4 regions of the Paenibacillus sp. FSL H8-0332 genome follow, and region 4 is predicted to be linked to each of the others. Evidence: riboswitches for the same ligand, from Rfam matches in the RefSeq annotation. Region 4 holds a riboswitch; each other region holds the start of a gene.
What was found. Region 4 has a riboswitch for thiamine pyrophosphate ahead of NST43_RS08380 (thiamine phosphate synthase). Riboswitches for the same ligand answer to the same signal wherever they lie in the genome.

Region 1 (3,526 bases), 1.8 Mb from region 4:
GGATCAGCAGCGGATAGAACGCTCTCTTGAGCCAGGGCAGCAGATGCAGCAGCAGGGCGGTGAAGAGGCCGATGCCCGTGCCGACCGGGAAGCCGATCAGGGTCAGCCGCAGCGTAGCAGCGGTGTGCTCCCAGATCCCGGAGGCGTTGTTCTTCGACTCACGCGCGATATCCGTGGGACTCGGCAACTGGTAGGCCGGGATGTCGAACAGCATGACCGATAGCTGCCATATCCCGACAAAAAAGAGGACCGCCACAAAGGGCGGCCACACTAGCTTCCAGGTGCTTCTCACGGCCGGTATTTCTCCGTCAGCTTATCCATGCTGATGCCGCCCGGATTATGGGCGATCTTGATCTGTGAGATCACACTCGGACTGCCGGAAGCGATCAGCGCCTCATGCATGTCACGCACGATATCCAGCAGCTCGGACAGTTCGCCTTCCATCGTGGTCTCCAGCGGATTCACCTGATGCTTCACGCCTGATTTCTGAATGACCTCTATAGCCTTGTCCACGTAAGGGATGGAATCCTCGTTGTTCGGTGTCTTGGGAATTACCTGAATGCTAAGCAGTGTGTTAGCCATGATGAATCCTTCCTCTCCAAGTTAAGTGTAAGATTCCCGCCATGCGGGTTCATTATGATTCCGGCAAAAATTCATTCGTAAACGTACTCTCCGCATCCAGCGGCTTATCCAGCAGCTTCAGGCCGTACATCCAGTCGGCGTAATTCTTCCAGATCTCAAGCTTCTGCTCACCCCAGCGCGGGGCGTCTTCCTTGTATTTCGGGCTAAGCCATTTCTGGCTGGCCAGCACCAGCTTGGGGTCCAGATCAGGTACAGCATCGGACAAGACCGTCGCGGCTTCTTCCGGGTGGTCGATGGCGTACTGATAGCCTTTTGACGTAGCCTTCAGGAATGCCTTCACCACTTCAGGATGCTCGGCGATCTCCTTCTCGCTGGTCGTCAGTACCGGGGTGTAGTAATCCAGCTGCGGAGCGTAATCCTTCAGATACAGCATATCCAGTGGCTCCCCGCGCAGCTCAGCTTCCACCCCGGTCCAGGCGTAGAAGATCCAGGCGAAGTCAATATCCCGCTTCACGGCTGTGAAAAAGTCCGCTTCGCCGATATTCACCAGCTTCACCTTGGAGACATCCCCGCCTTCGGGGTCCATGATGGCTTTCATGGCAGCCTGCTCCGCAGGGGAGCCCCAGCCTCCGTACGTTTTACCTTCAAAATCCTTCGGCGTCTTAATATTGCGGTCCTTCGGAGCCGCGAAGCCGGAGGTGTTATGCTGAATGATTGCAGCAATTGATACCAGCGGCACATCCTGCAGACGAGCCAGGGTCAGCGCCTCTTGGGCACTGATGCCGAATTGGGCTTCACCGGAAGTGACCATCGTGTCGGACCCGGCAGCACCAGGCTGTACAATCTGAACGTCAAGACCTTCCTCCGCGTAATAGCCAAGCTCCTTAGCTGCATACAGGCCGGTATGATTCGTGTTCGGCGTCCAGTCCAGGGCAATCTTGACCGGCGTCAGCGCCTTAGGTGCATCCGTGGGTGCGGCTGCGGATGCATCAGGCGCAGCCGTGCTGTTCCCGGCAGCAGGTGCGCTGGCTCCTGCATTGCCGCTGTTGTTCCCGCCGCCACATCCCGCTACGGTGAGCAGCAGCATGGAGCTGAGCAGTAGTGTGACTGTTTTTTTGACTCCCATTTCTCTTTCTCTCTCCTTCCAGCAACCCCTGGTCTTCAGAGCTTACAGAAACCTTATTCCTGTACATCCTTAGAATCAAAAAAGCGTCCCGAAGATCGGGACGCCAGTGACTTGCGTGAGGGGACTTCAGCTTCAGTACCGCTTAAGGCACTGTGCCGAATGAAGATTCCTACGCTGGCATTATCCAGATCAGGTATAAGGGTCAGTATCTTGTGGGATACAATCTCAGCCGGCCAATTCCAGCACCCCTGGTTCTATAAAGTTCACGGGTATTGCTATGTTCTTACGGTGTATTATAGACGGCAGCTTCGCGGTTGTCCAGAGCCGTCTATTCAATCCTTATCATAGTACCGCCTTTTGCGGCGGCTGCGGATTCCATTCCGCGCCTCCCGCAGTGTTAAGCCGATACTGACCGCGATCCCCGAAAAGGTCAGGAACAGAGCCAGATATTCGAATACGGAGTACTCCAGCATTTTGCTCCAGTCGATCTGGCCCTTCAGATCCTCGATGACCTGATTCATCCCGTAGATTCCGCTGATGACCGTAAATACGGTGAGCACCATCAGGAGCGTATCCCGGCGTTTGGCCTGGAATTTGTCCTGATACTGAAACAGATCATTCAGGGTCATCTTCACTTCATCGAACAGAGCATCATTGCCGTAAACCTTGCGCAGCTGGAAAAAAATCTCCCGCCCCTGCGACTGCGAGATCAGCTCCAGAAAATAGAATTTGGCGGAAAATTTATTGATCAGAAAGATCAGATTCTCGATCTCGTCGTAATCGTGGTTGATGCGCAGCCGGGAATGCAGATTGGCGAGCTTCAGCAGCACGATTTTATGAAAAATACTCAGCAGCAGTCCATAATAATACTCTCCGTACATCTGGTTGACCAGCTCCGTGGCAATATCGGGCTTCGCCCGGCTCAGGCAGCAGAAGGTCTGCTCGTTCGTCATATAATAGGTGTCCGGCCCCCAGCGGCTATAGCAATGCTCCCGGGTGTACTGCTCGATATACTCAGGATCACTCGCACTGGTAAAAGGTTTACCGTCTATAGTCAGCCCATCCAGCTGGGAGGCACGGTAGCGCAGCTCTACACTTATCTCATCCAGCTCTTCCTCACGGTTGAAGCCATAGAAGGCCTGCACCAGCATCCGTTCATCCACGAAAAAAGGCAGGGTCTCGAAATACGCGCCATCAATCTCCGCAGGGTCGAGAAACGGCTCCAGACCGGAGACGAGATTCTTGAACACGAAATCCTCCACCCGGCCGAAGGACTTCTCCTGGCAATGGATAAAGGCATGTTTATCCTGATAACACACATCCTCCAGTGTTCGGAACCGGTCAGCGAATTCCAGCACAGTGCTGAAGGGAAGGTTTTTCTCCTCGATAGCCACTCTTATGGTCAGAAAGCCCAGCTCAAATGGGCAGAGGAACACATCGGTGGACAGAATCCGGAAATTCACAGACTCGAAGAGCATTTCCAGCCGGCACGGCAGATCGTTTACCCGGGAAAAGCGGCGGAAGGAATCGCTGTCCTTCTCACGCGGAAACAGCACATGAGCGGCAAACGGCAGATAGCTGCGCTCCATTTTCTCATGGGACACGCAGTAGCCTTCTCCGTAATAGGCATTCTCCAGTTCCTTGTTATCGAGAAAAAAACGCGTGAACCCATCCTTCTGCAGACTTGCTATCAGCTCTTTATCCTGTCCGGGCTTGATGGAGAAGGGGAAAATAAATTGCAGCAACGCTGTATGCAGGGTGGGTTCAGAATGCAGTTCAACCATGTGGGTGTTCCATCCTTCTTCGCAGAATATGGAT
Region 2 (3,526 bases), 920 kb from region 4:
TCCATGTCTCTTCTCCTCCTGAGCTGTCCGCGTTCTACATTGACCTGCGGGCAGATTGTTCTATATAATGAGTGAACGGACAACTGTCCGTAAGTGTAATTCATAGTCTACGGACAATTGTCCGTAGTGTCAATTCTTTTCTGAAAGGGGTTCTCATGAAAAAGCCAGACACCGATGCTGCACAGCTCCCGCCGTCAGCTCCGCAACCCATAGCCTCCGCTCCGCCCGAGTCCGCCGATCCTTATGTACAGCGGATTCTTGAAGCTGCCCGCCAGTTGTTCACCGAGAGCGGACTTGAGGCGGTCAGCATGTACAGCATTGCCAAGCGGGCAGGCATAGGGCAAGGCTCCCTGTACCGCCGCTTCACGGACAAGGGTGAGATCTGTTCTGCACTGCTGAAGGGCAGCGCAGATCAATTCCTGTCCGGGCTGGAGCAGCAGGTCGCTGCCAGTGCCGGTGAAGCCCCGGCTCTTGCTCAGCTGCAGAGCAGCATTGAGCAGATTGCTGATTTCATTGAGCAGTATGCCGAGCTGCTGAATATGATCAAAGCCGAGTTCACCGGCAAGAAGCAGCTGACCCAGTTTGAGCATCCTTTTTTCCAGCGGCTGGGAGTGATGATGACAGAGCTGCTGCAGCGCGCTGCGGCGGGCGGTGAGATAATTGACATTGATCCGGCCTTTGCGGCCACAGCCTTAATCTCTGTCCTCAGTCCCGATCTGTACCTGTATGAGCAGAAGCGGCACCACGCCTCCAAGCTGGACATCTCCAGGGGCATCGTCACTTTGTTCGTGACCGGTCTGGCAAAGCGCTGACCGCCTGCTCTTTACAAGAGGGAGATTTGTGGTATATTAAGTAGCAATTACGAATTCAATAGCAACATTATTCACTAGGGGAGTCGGCCGACTGAGACGGAGCTTAAGCTCCGGACCCTTTGAACCTGATCTGGATCATACCAGCGGAGGGAAGTGGAGCAGAATGTAACAGTGGTTCCCGTCACAGGGCCGCAGCTGACTGTACCTTCCGCCCCATTCATCGCCTCCGGGAATGAATGGGGCTTTTTGTTGTTCTCGTAGCTGTTATTTAATCTAACCCGAGGAGGTTCGTACATAGTCTTATGATCAACATTAGCAATCTGTCCTATGCCTTCGGGACCGGTTCGTCCCGGACCCCCGTCTTCTCAGGGCTAACCATGAATGTGCAGCGCGGCGAATTCATTTCTATTGTAGGCGGGAGCGGATGCGGCAAAAGCACTTTGTTCAAAATCATCGCCGGTCTGCTGGAGCCGGGTAGCGGCAGGATTACGCTGAACGGAGCCGAGTCCGCTACAGCAGCGAAGAGGCTGGGCAGTGTGGCCTACATGCCGCAGCAGGATCTCCTCCTGCCTTGGCGCACCGTATTGGACAATTGTCTGCTGCCCTGGGAGCTTAAGCGCAGCCGGCCCAAAGCAGCCGCTATTGCCGAGATCCGTACCCTGCTACACCGTTTCGGCCTTGACGAGACTGAAGGGGCTTATCCGCAGGAGCTGTCCGGCGGGATGCGCCAGCGCGTGGCGGTCCTCCGCACCGTGGCAGCCGGGAATGACCTGCTGCTGCTCGATGAGCCGTTCGGGGCGCTCGATGCCATTACGAAGCGCTCGCTGCAGCGTTGGCTGCTGGAGTTATGGGCGGAGCTGGACAAGACGGTGCTGTTCATCACCCATGATCTGGAGGAGGCGCTCCTGCTCAGTGACAGAATCTATCTAATGACTGGCAGAGAGGGCAGCGGGATGCAGGAATTCTCAGCCGGTCTCCCCCGTCCGCGCCATCACAGTCTGAACTATCAACCGCAGTTCGCCGCCCTGCGCCAGGAATTGGAGCTGAAGCTATATGAGAACCGCCGCTCCTAGAAGATTGCTCCAGCATTACGGTCCGGCGGCCCTGCTCGCCCTGCTGACGCTTGCGGTCTGGGAGACTGTAGCCCGGCTGGGCCTGGTTCCTCCCTTCATCCTTCCGGCTCCGTCTGCCGTCTGCAAGGCCTTGCTGGAGGAACGCCGCTTGTTATTCGGGGTGCATCTGCCTGCTACCCTGCTTGAAGTACTCACAGGCTTCGCACTATCCGTGGTCTGCGGCAGTCTGCTGGGAATCGCCATGCACCTGTTCAGTCCGCTGGCTAAGGCGCTGTACCCGCTACTGATTATCAGCCAGACGGTTCCGCTGATCGCCCTCTCTCCCCTGTTCATCATGTGGTTCGGCTATACCTTGTGGAGCAAGGTCGCCGTTGTCTTCCTGACCGCTTTCTTCCCGGTGGTCATTGGCACCTATGACGGGTTGTCCAAGAACACGGATGCCTACCGGGACCTGCTGCTGACGTACGGCGCGAACCGCTGGCAGATTCTCGGGAAGGTGGGCGTTCCGCTGGCTTTCCCCTCTTTTTTCTCCGGACTGAAGCTGTCGGCTGTGTACTGTGTAATTGGTGCAACGATCGGGGAATGGCTTGGGGGCAGCCAGGGGCTGGGCTATTTCAGCCGCAGAATGGCCGGGAATCTGCAGAGCGCCAAGATGTTCGCCGCTGTTGTCTTGTTATCCGTACTCGGTATTCTGCTGTTTCTGGCAGTCGCCGCGCTGGAGAAGATTATTCTGAAGAAAAGAGGACGTTATTCATGACTACTATCCGCTATACCCGTTATCTGCACAATACGATTTCAAAGCCAGCCATGCTGCTGTCTGCTCTGGTGCTCTGTATGCTGCCTGTCCTGGCAGGCTGCGCCAATACAAACAATCCGGCGGCCTCCGGCTCCTCGGCTGGTACTACCGCAACCTCTGAGGCAGGGACTAAGAGTGCCGCCCAAAAGCTGACGATTATGCTCGACTGGTATCCCAATGCAGTCCACTCCTTTTTGTATGCGGCAGAGGCTGAAGGGTATTTCGCTGAGGAAGGCCTTGAGGTTGAAATTCAGATGCCGGCCGATACCAATGATGCGCTGAAGCTTGTTGCTGCGGGGAAGGTGGATCTGGCACTCAGTTATCAGCCGCAGGTATTGATGGCACGGGGGGAGCAGATTCCGGTCAAGTCGATCGCTGCGCTGGTGCGCCACCCGCTGAATCATCTCATGGTAGCCGCAGACAGCGGCATTAACCGCCCGGGAGAGCTGTCTGGCAAGCAGGCTGGGTATTCCTCCGTCCCGTTATATGAAGCCATGCTGAACACGATGGTCAAGAGCGACGGCGGGGACCCTTCTTCCCTCAAGCTGGTAGATGTCGGCTTTGAGCTGATTCCCGCTCTCTCCACCGGACGGGTGGATGGCATTATGGGCGGGTTCATTAACCATGAGCAGCTGATTCTGGAGCAGCAAGGCTATCCGGTCCGCTCCTTCAATCCCGTGGATTACGGGGTCCCGGATTATTATGAGCTGGTGCTGGTCGCCAGTGAGCAGGGACTGCAGGATTCACAGGGCTTTTATCACAAATTCGTGGAAGCCATACGACAAGGCCAGCAGTATGTAACCGGTCACCCGGATGAAGCGCTGAAGCTGCTGCTTGCTCATCAG
Region 3 (3,526 bases), 2.2 Mb from region 4:
CGCTCCAGGAGGACCGGCTGCAGGAGGCGGCATTGTTCAGCCTTCAGCGGCTGATCGGAGAGAACCTGAATGAAGCTGTCAGCTCGCCCGGCGAAGAGCAGGAGCCTGCGGCTGCTCCCGCCTCCAAGGGGACGCTGCCGGAATGGAGAGAAGACTGGCAGCGGATTATGGATCATGCAGCGGCCATGATGGACCGCAGATATGATGCGGTCCAGAAGAAGGATGCGGAGCACATCTGGAAGCAGTTCATCGGCAGCCTGTACCCGGATGTACCGCTGTTCCGCAATGACGGCGGCTGGTGCGCTGCACTGGAGTATCTGACGGCCCGGCTGCATGGGCAGCCGGTTACGTTCCGTGAGGCTGCCCAGCGTTATGGTGTGTCGGTCTCGATGGTAAGCCGTTATGCACGGCGGATTGACAGCGAATGTGATATCCGGGCCATGCTGCCCGGAACCGGCGGCTTATCGCCGTCCACCACCCGTATTTAAGCATTACTGCTGTAAGACAAACCTACTTGTAAGGAGGCCAATGTAATGTACAAAACGATTGTAATCGGAACAGGCCCGGCCGGGCTGACTGCCGCGATTTATCTGGCGCGTGCGAACCTGAGCCCGCTGGTAATTGAAGGCTTGCAGCCGGGGGGACAACTGACAACGACGACAGAAGTGGAGAACTTTCCAGGCTTCCCCGAAGGGATTCTGGGTCCGGACCTGATGGACAATATGCGCAAGCAGGCAGAACGCTTCGGCGCTGAATTCAAGAATGGCTGGGTGGAGTCCGTGGACTTCTCACAGCGTCCGTTCAAGGTAACAGTGGACGGAATGGGTGTATTGGAAGCGGAGTCGGTCATTATTTCAACCGGGGCCTCTGCAAGATATCTGGGTATCCCGGGCGAGCAGGAGAATGTGGGACGCGGGGTCAGCACCTGTGCGACCTGTGACGGCTTCTTTTTCCGTAATAAAAAGATTGTCGTCGTCGGCGGCGGGGACTCCGCTATGGAGGAAGCCAGCTTCCTGACCCGCTTTGCGTCCAGCGTAACGCTGGTTCACCGCCGTCCCGAGCTGCGTGCCTCGAAGATTATGCAGGACCGGGCGCGTGACAACAGCAAGGTCACCTGGGCCTTGAACCGCACACCGGTTGAAGTAACGGTAGGAGAGACCGGAGTGAAGGGCCTTACGGTGCTTAATAATGAGACAGGTCTGACAGAGCTGGTAGAGGCAGACGGCGTGTTCGTAGCGATTGGACACACACCGAATACAGCCTTCTTGGGCGGGCAGATCAACACGGATGCCAATGGCTATATTGTGGTGAACCCAGGTACCACCGAGACCAACATCCCCGGTGTATTTGCCTGCGGCGATGTGCAGGATACACGTTACCGTCAAGCGATATCGGCAGCGGGAACCGGCTGTATGGCCGCCATGGATGCTGAGAAGTTCCTGGAAGGCACGATGGTGCACGACTGGAGCGAATCGCTGGACAAATAACGGGTTTACAAGAATTACCCACACAGTTAAAATGTATTTAATTAGATAAGATACCCACTAGGGGAGTCTGAATAGGCTGAGACGGGAAAATTGAATTTCCGGACCCTTGAACCTGATCTGGATCATACCAGCGTAGGAAAGTGGAGTCGGACCTTTTTTGAATACAGTCTTATTTGGCTGTTCCTTTAATAAAGCCGCTCCAGGTGGAGCGGCTTTTTGATTTGCAAGAATCTATAGATTCTGCGGCTCAATCTGCTGCGTGACCTCTTATCTGATGGGTGTACAGAGCGAAGAGGAGGAGATTGAAATGACAGGAATGGTCAAAAACGAAGAGGTGGATCTTTCCGGATTCCCCGCAAGCCGTAAAGTGTATGTAGAGGGCTCACGCCCGGATATCCGGGTTCCGATGCGTGAGATCAGCCTCAGCAGAACCGAAGGCGTTGCCGGGGAAGAGGAGAATGCTCCGCTGCGTGTCTATGACACAAGCGGCATGTACACGGATGCAGCAGAGGAGACCGACATTCGGAGGGGGCTGCCGCCGCACCGTTCAAGCTGGATCGCGGAGCGTGGCGATTCGGAGGAATACACCGGAAGAGCCGTCCGGCCGGAGGATAACGGAATCCGCAGGGAGGGGGCCTTGGCAGAAGCTTGTCCAGGACTGAGCCGGAATCCCCGGCGGGCCTATACAGGCGGTAATGTGACTCAGCTGCATTATGCAAGGCAAGGAATTATAACACCGGAAATGGAGTATATTGCGATCCGCGAGAATACCCGGCCGGAGTTCGTAAGGGATGAGGTTGCCTCGGGCCGCGCGATTATTCCGGCCAATATCAATCACCCGGAGAGTGAGCCGATGATTATCGGCCGTAACTTCCTGGTGAAGATCAATGCAAATATCGGAAATTCTGCGGTCACTTCTTCTATAGAAGAGGAGGTGGAGAAGATGCGGTGGGCGACCCGCTGGGGGGCTGATACCCTCATGGATCTCTCCACCGGCTCGAAGATCCATACCACCCGGGAGTGGATAATCCGCAATTCTCCTGTGCCGGTCGGTACAGTGCCCTTATACCAGGCGCTGGAGAAGGTAAACGGCATAGCCGAGGACTTAACCTGGGAGCTCTACCGTGACACGCTGATTGAGCAGGCGGAGCAGGGAGTGGATTACTTCACCATTCATGCCGGAGTGCTGCGCCGCTATATTCCGCTGACTGCCCGGAGAATGACCGGCATCGTGTCACGGGGCGGATCGATTATGGCCGCCTGGTGCCTGGCCCATCAGCAGGAGAACTTCCTGTACACACACTTCGAAGACATATGTGAGATTATGAAGACGTATGATGTGGCCTTCTCGCTGGGAGATGGCCTGCGTCCCGGTTCTATTGCCGATGCCAATGACGAAGCCCAGTTCGCCGAGCTGGAGACGCTGGGAGAACTGACCCTACAAGCCTGGAAGCACGATGTTCAGGTTATGGTCGAAGGTCCGGGGCATGTGCCGCTGCACAAGATTAAGGAGAATATGGATAAGCAGCTTGAGATTTGCCGGGAAGCCCCTTTCTATACCCTCGGACCGCTGACTACGGATATTGCACCCGGTTATGATCACATCACTTCGGCCATCGGGGCGGCGATGATCGGGGGGCTCGGAACAGCGATGTTGTGTTACGTTACACCTAAGGAGCATTTAGGCCTGCCTGACAAGAATGATGTGCGCGAAGGGGTCATTACCTACAAAATTGCTGCACATGCCGCAGACCTCGCCAAGGGACATCCGGGAGCGCAGGACCGGGATGATGCACTGTCCAAGGCGCGGTTCGAGTTCCGCTGGCGCGACCAGTTCCATCTCTCCCTGGACCCGGAAAGGGCGCTGGCCTATCATGATGAGACCCTGCCAGCGGAGGGGGCGAAGCAGGCGCATTTCTGCTCAATGTGCGGCCCTAAATTCTGCAGCATGCGGATTTCGCATGATATCCGTAATTCCCATAGATGGAGCAAATCGCTCTAACATAGCTGCTAATACAGCGGAATCGTAACATTCTCAG
Region 4 (3,526 bases):
TGTAAATAATTGCATCACATGGCCGAAATGCGTACGCGTTAACCGGTGTGCCTTCTGCGCCATCTCCTCCAGATAAGGCTCCGCTGCCGGTGACAGCAATGCCATCAGCCCCTCTTCATCAACCTGCTCTGCACGAAGTGCGCGCTTCACATCCTCTGCCGTATACCGGCTCCATAACGCCCTGTAAGGAAGCTGCTCCAGCCGGGTCATCGTCTCATAAAAGCTCATAACCGTTCCCCCTCCCTATTACATCTGTCAGGCCAAAAACCCGGTCAACGGTGAAGAGGCTGCCGCCGTCTCCTCCACGGGCCCCAGTCCGGCGAGAAAAGCCTTACGCCCTGCGGATACCGCCTCGCAGAAGGCCTCTGCCATCAGCAGCGGATCTTTGGCGGTGGCAATTGCTGTATTAAGCAGCACCGCTGCGGCTCCCATTTCCATTGCCTCAGCCGCCTCAGAGGGTCTGCCGATTCCGGCATCCACAATGACTGGCATATCCGTCTCGGAGATCAGAATGCGGATCAGCTCCTTGGTCTGCAGTCCGCGGTTGGACCCGATTGGCGCTCCCAGCGGCATCACGGCCGCCGCCCCCGCAGCCTTCAACCGGAGAGCGGCGGACAGATCAGGACTCATATACGGAAGCACCACGAAGCCTTCTGCTGCGAGGATCTCGGTTGCCCGGATGGTCTCCATATTATCCGGCAGTAAATATTTTTGGTCGTTGATGACCTCAATCTTCACCCAGTTGCCCAGCCCCGCCGACCTCGCCAGCCGGGCAATCCGTACTGCTTCCTCTGCGGTGCGCGCACCGGAGGTATTGGGCAGTAAGGTCATATGGGAAGGAATATGGCTGACAATATTGTCCTTGCTCTCCGGGTCCACCCGGCGCAGGGCAACGGTAATGACCTGTGAGCCTGAGCGTGCAATGACCTCGGGAATGAGGGTGTTACGGCTGTATTTTCCGGTACCAATGAACAGTCTGCTGGTTAGAGTCACTCCGCCAATCGTCAAAGGGTCTTGCATTATACCGCCTCCTGGGATAAGTTATCGCCTGTATCTAAACTGCCAATCTGCCTGCTCGTTCGCTTCTCCTCTGCCCGCCTATCCCTAACCTCCGCCTACAAAATGAACCAGCTCCACCCGGTCCCCCTCGCTGAGCAGTGTCTCTCCATAAACCTCTCTGCCGGCAAGCTCACCGTTCAGCTCGACAATCACCAGCTTACCGGCCCACTCGGGCCGGGCCAGCAGATCCGCCAGTGTCCGGCAGCTCTCTTCGATCCTTTGACTCTTCCCGTTAACGGTCACATCCACGTCTGTTCACCTCCTGCTGTGCCCTGTGCTTGATCCATATCCGGCGTCTCAGCCAGCTCGGCCGCCCTCTGAACCGCTGCCCTGTATGCCCGGGCCGCTGCGACCGGGTCCGGGGCTCCACAGATCCCCGACATGACAGCAATGCCAGCCGCCCCTTGGGCCAGCACTGTTCCGGCATTGTCCGGGGTAATCCCTCCGAGCGCAATCAGCGGTATGCGGCTCCAGCGGACGGCCTCCGCCAGCTGCTCCAGTCCGCGTGCCTCCTGTCCGGGCTTGCAGGCCGTCGGGAACACATGCCCGTAGAGGCAGAAGTCCGCTCCCTGCCTTCCAGCCTCCACCGCCTCTTCCCGGGAGTGCACGGACCTGCCGATCCGCAGGCCCGGTGCACAGCCGCGCACTGCGGCTGGCGGAAGGCTATGCCAGGCTAACTGTACACCACCTGCCCCGGCGGCCAGGGCAAGATCGATCCGGTCATTAATGACCAGCTTCGAAGGCGGAACCCCGGCCTGAAGCATCTGCTGCGCCGTAGCCAGCAGTTCGCGGGCGGACATGGCTTTTTCCCGGAGATGAATATAATCCACCATGGGATGTACCGCCACGGCCCATTCGGCCAGCGCTTCAGGCTGCAGCCGCCCGTCTGAGATGACATGAAGTTCGTGCAACGCCTTCGCCCCTCTCTTCCGCTCCATTCTCCATAAACACACAAACACAAAAAAGACCGCCCCCATAAGGAAGCAGTCTGGAATATAAGCAGGGATACCGGTGGCCGGAACCCCCGCTGCATTATTCGTTTCTCCACTTCCCTACGCTGGTATAACCCAGATCAGGTTCAAAGGGTCCAAGCAGATACGCCCGTCTCAGCCTTGCGGCTCCCCTAGTGATCGTTCTATGCTATTGTTTGGCCTTGCTTTTTGTATATTAGCATATAATTCCTGTTAGAGCTATCATCCGTTGACGACCTCGCCGCCGTTCACATGCATAACCTGTCCGCTCACATAAGAGGAATCGTCCGAGGCCAGGTATACATAAGCCGGTGCCAGCTCTTCAGGCTGCCCCGGGCGCTTCATCGGCTGGGTGCCACCGAACTCACTGACCTTCTTCGCGTCAAAGGTTGACGGAATCAGCGGGGTCCAGATCGGTCCGGGCGCTACCGCATTCACGCGGATGCCCTTATCGGCCAGATTCATCGACAGCGAACGGGTGAAGCTGAGAATCGCTCCCTTGGTGGACGAATAGTCCAGCAGCTGCGGGCTGCCGCGATACGCCGTGATGGAGGTGGTGTTAATGATCGTAGCGCCTTTTTTAAGATGAGGCATAGCTGCTTTTGTCAGATAGAACATGGAGAAAATATTCGTCCGGAACGTACGCTCCAGCTGCTCCGCTGTGATGTCCTCAATATGATCCTGCGGATGCTGCTCCGCCGCATTGTTGATTAGAATATCGAGCTTGCCAAGTCCTTCAACCGTTTGATGAATCAGGTCCTGACAGAAGGCTTCGTCCCCGATGTCCCCGGCGATCAGAATACACTTTCTGCCCTCCTGCTCCACCTGGCGCTTGGTCTCTTCCGCATCCTCATGCTCGTTCAAGTAGGAGATCACCACATCTGCGCCCTCCTTGGCAAAATGAACGGCAACCGCACGCCCGATCCCGCTATCACCTCCCGTAATGAGTGCGGCCTTGCCCAGCAGTTTGCCTGCTGCCTTGTACGCCGGTGTCTCAAACTCCGGAAGCGGATTCATCTCACTTTCAATTCCGGGCTGCTGATCCTGTACCTGCGGAGGCAGGGTTTTGATAGGTTGTTTACTTGTGTCTGGCATAATCCATTCTCCTTTCGCAGTTCACAATAATGTTGAACACATCTTGTTAGCATGGCTTAAGGCCTGGTGTTTATGCATCAGGCAGTGTGCCTGCCTGGCTCTACGTTATGTTACTTACCACACTCGGCAGCCGCCCAAACAACCAATCTACATTCACCGGCACCCATAGCGGAACGATAGCCAGTAAGTAAGGAACGTTTCCAAAGAGAATATTATCTATATCCGCTAAGAGGAATGTCCTATACTTTGTGAGGAACGACAACTACCTTAACTGAGGGGACGCTTCTATCATGGGAAATGAGCGCATCTTGCTGACGAACGGAACTGTAATCGATGGAACCGGACAGCCGCCGCTGCATCATGTAAGCATTGAGATTGTTAATGGCCGCTTCGGCACCATA

Region 1: linked by a shared signal. The riboswitch ahead of NST43_RS00490 (ABC transporter substrate-binding protein) and the one ahead of NST43_RS08380 (thiamine phosphate synthase) in region 4 are both predicted to bind thiamine pyrophosphate.
Region 2: linked by a shared signal. The riboswitch ahead of NST43_RS12330 (ABC transporter ATP-binding protein) and the one ahead of NST43_RS08380 (thiamine phosphate synthase) in region 4 are both predicted to bind thiamine pyrophosphate.
Region 3: linked by a shared signal. The riboswitch ahead of thiC (phosphomethylpyrimidine synthase ThiC) and the one ahead of NST43_RS08380 (thiamine phosphate synthase) in region 4 are both predicted to bind thiamine pyrophosphate.

What each region holds. Positions count from the first base shown of each region.
Region 1 covers NZ_CP150145.1:112,195-115,720, forward strand. Annotated here, with positions in the region: gene NST43_RS00480 (ABC transporter permease) at 1-292, opposite strand, end outside; gene NST43_RS00485 (MTH1187 family thiamine-binding protein) at 289-582, opposite strand; gene NST43_RS00490 (ABC transporter substrate-binding protein) at 635-1,708, opposite strand; TPP riboswitch at 1,858-1,968, opposite strand; gene NST43_RS00495 (hypothetical protein) at 2,041-3,492, opposite strand.
Region 2 covers NZ_CP150145.1:2,865,189-2,868,714, reverse strand. Annotated here, with positions in the region: gene NST43_RS12340 (DHA2 family efflux MFS transporter permease subunit) at 1-5, opposite strand, end outside; gene NST43_RS12335 (TetR/AcrR family transcriptional regulator) at 156-812, shown strand; TPP riboswitch at 879-981, shown strand; gene NST43_RS12330 (ABC transporter ATP-binding protein) at 1,115-1,885, shown strand; gene NST43_RS12325 (ABC transporter permease) at 1,866-2,642, shown strand; gene NST43_RS12320 (ABC transporter substrate-binding protein) at 2,639-3,526, shown strand, end outside.
Region 3 covers NZ_CP150145.1:7,330,842-7,334,367, forward strand. Annotated here, with positions in the region: gene NST43_RS32175 (tetratricopeptide repeat protein) at 1-488, shown strand, start outside; gene trxB (thioredoxin-disulfide reductase) at 534-1,487, shown strand; TPP riboswitch at 1,537-1,643, shown strand; gene thiC (phosphomethylpyrimidine synthase ThiC) at 1,795-3,489, shown strand.
Region 4 covers NZ_CP150145.1:1,941,054-1,944,579, reverse strand. Annotated here, with positions in the region: gene thiH (2-iminoacetate synthase ThiH) at 1-228, opposite strand, end outside; gene NST43_RS08390 (thiazole synthase) at 256-1,020, opposite strand; gene thiS (sulfur carrier protein ThiS) at 1,105-1,308, opposite strand; gene NST43_RS08380 (thiamine phosphate synthase) at 1,299-1,997, opposite strand; TPP riboswitch at 2,092-2,194, opposite strand; gene NST43_RS08375 (SDR family oxidoreductase) at 2,253-3,125, opposite strand; gene NST43_RS08370 (amidohydrolase family protein) at 3,416-3,526, shown strand, end outside.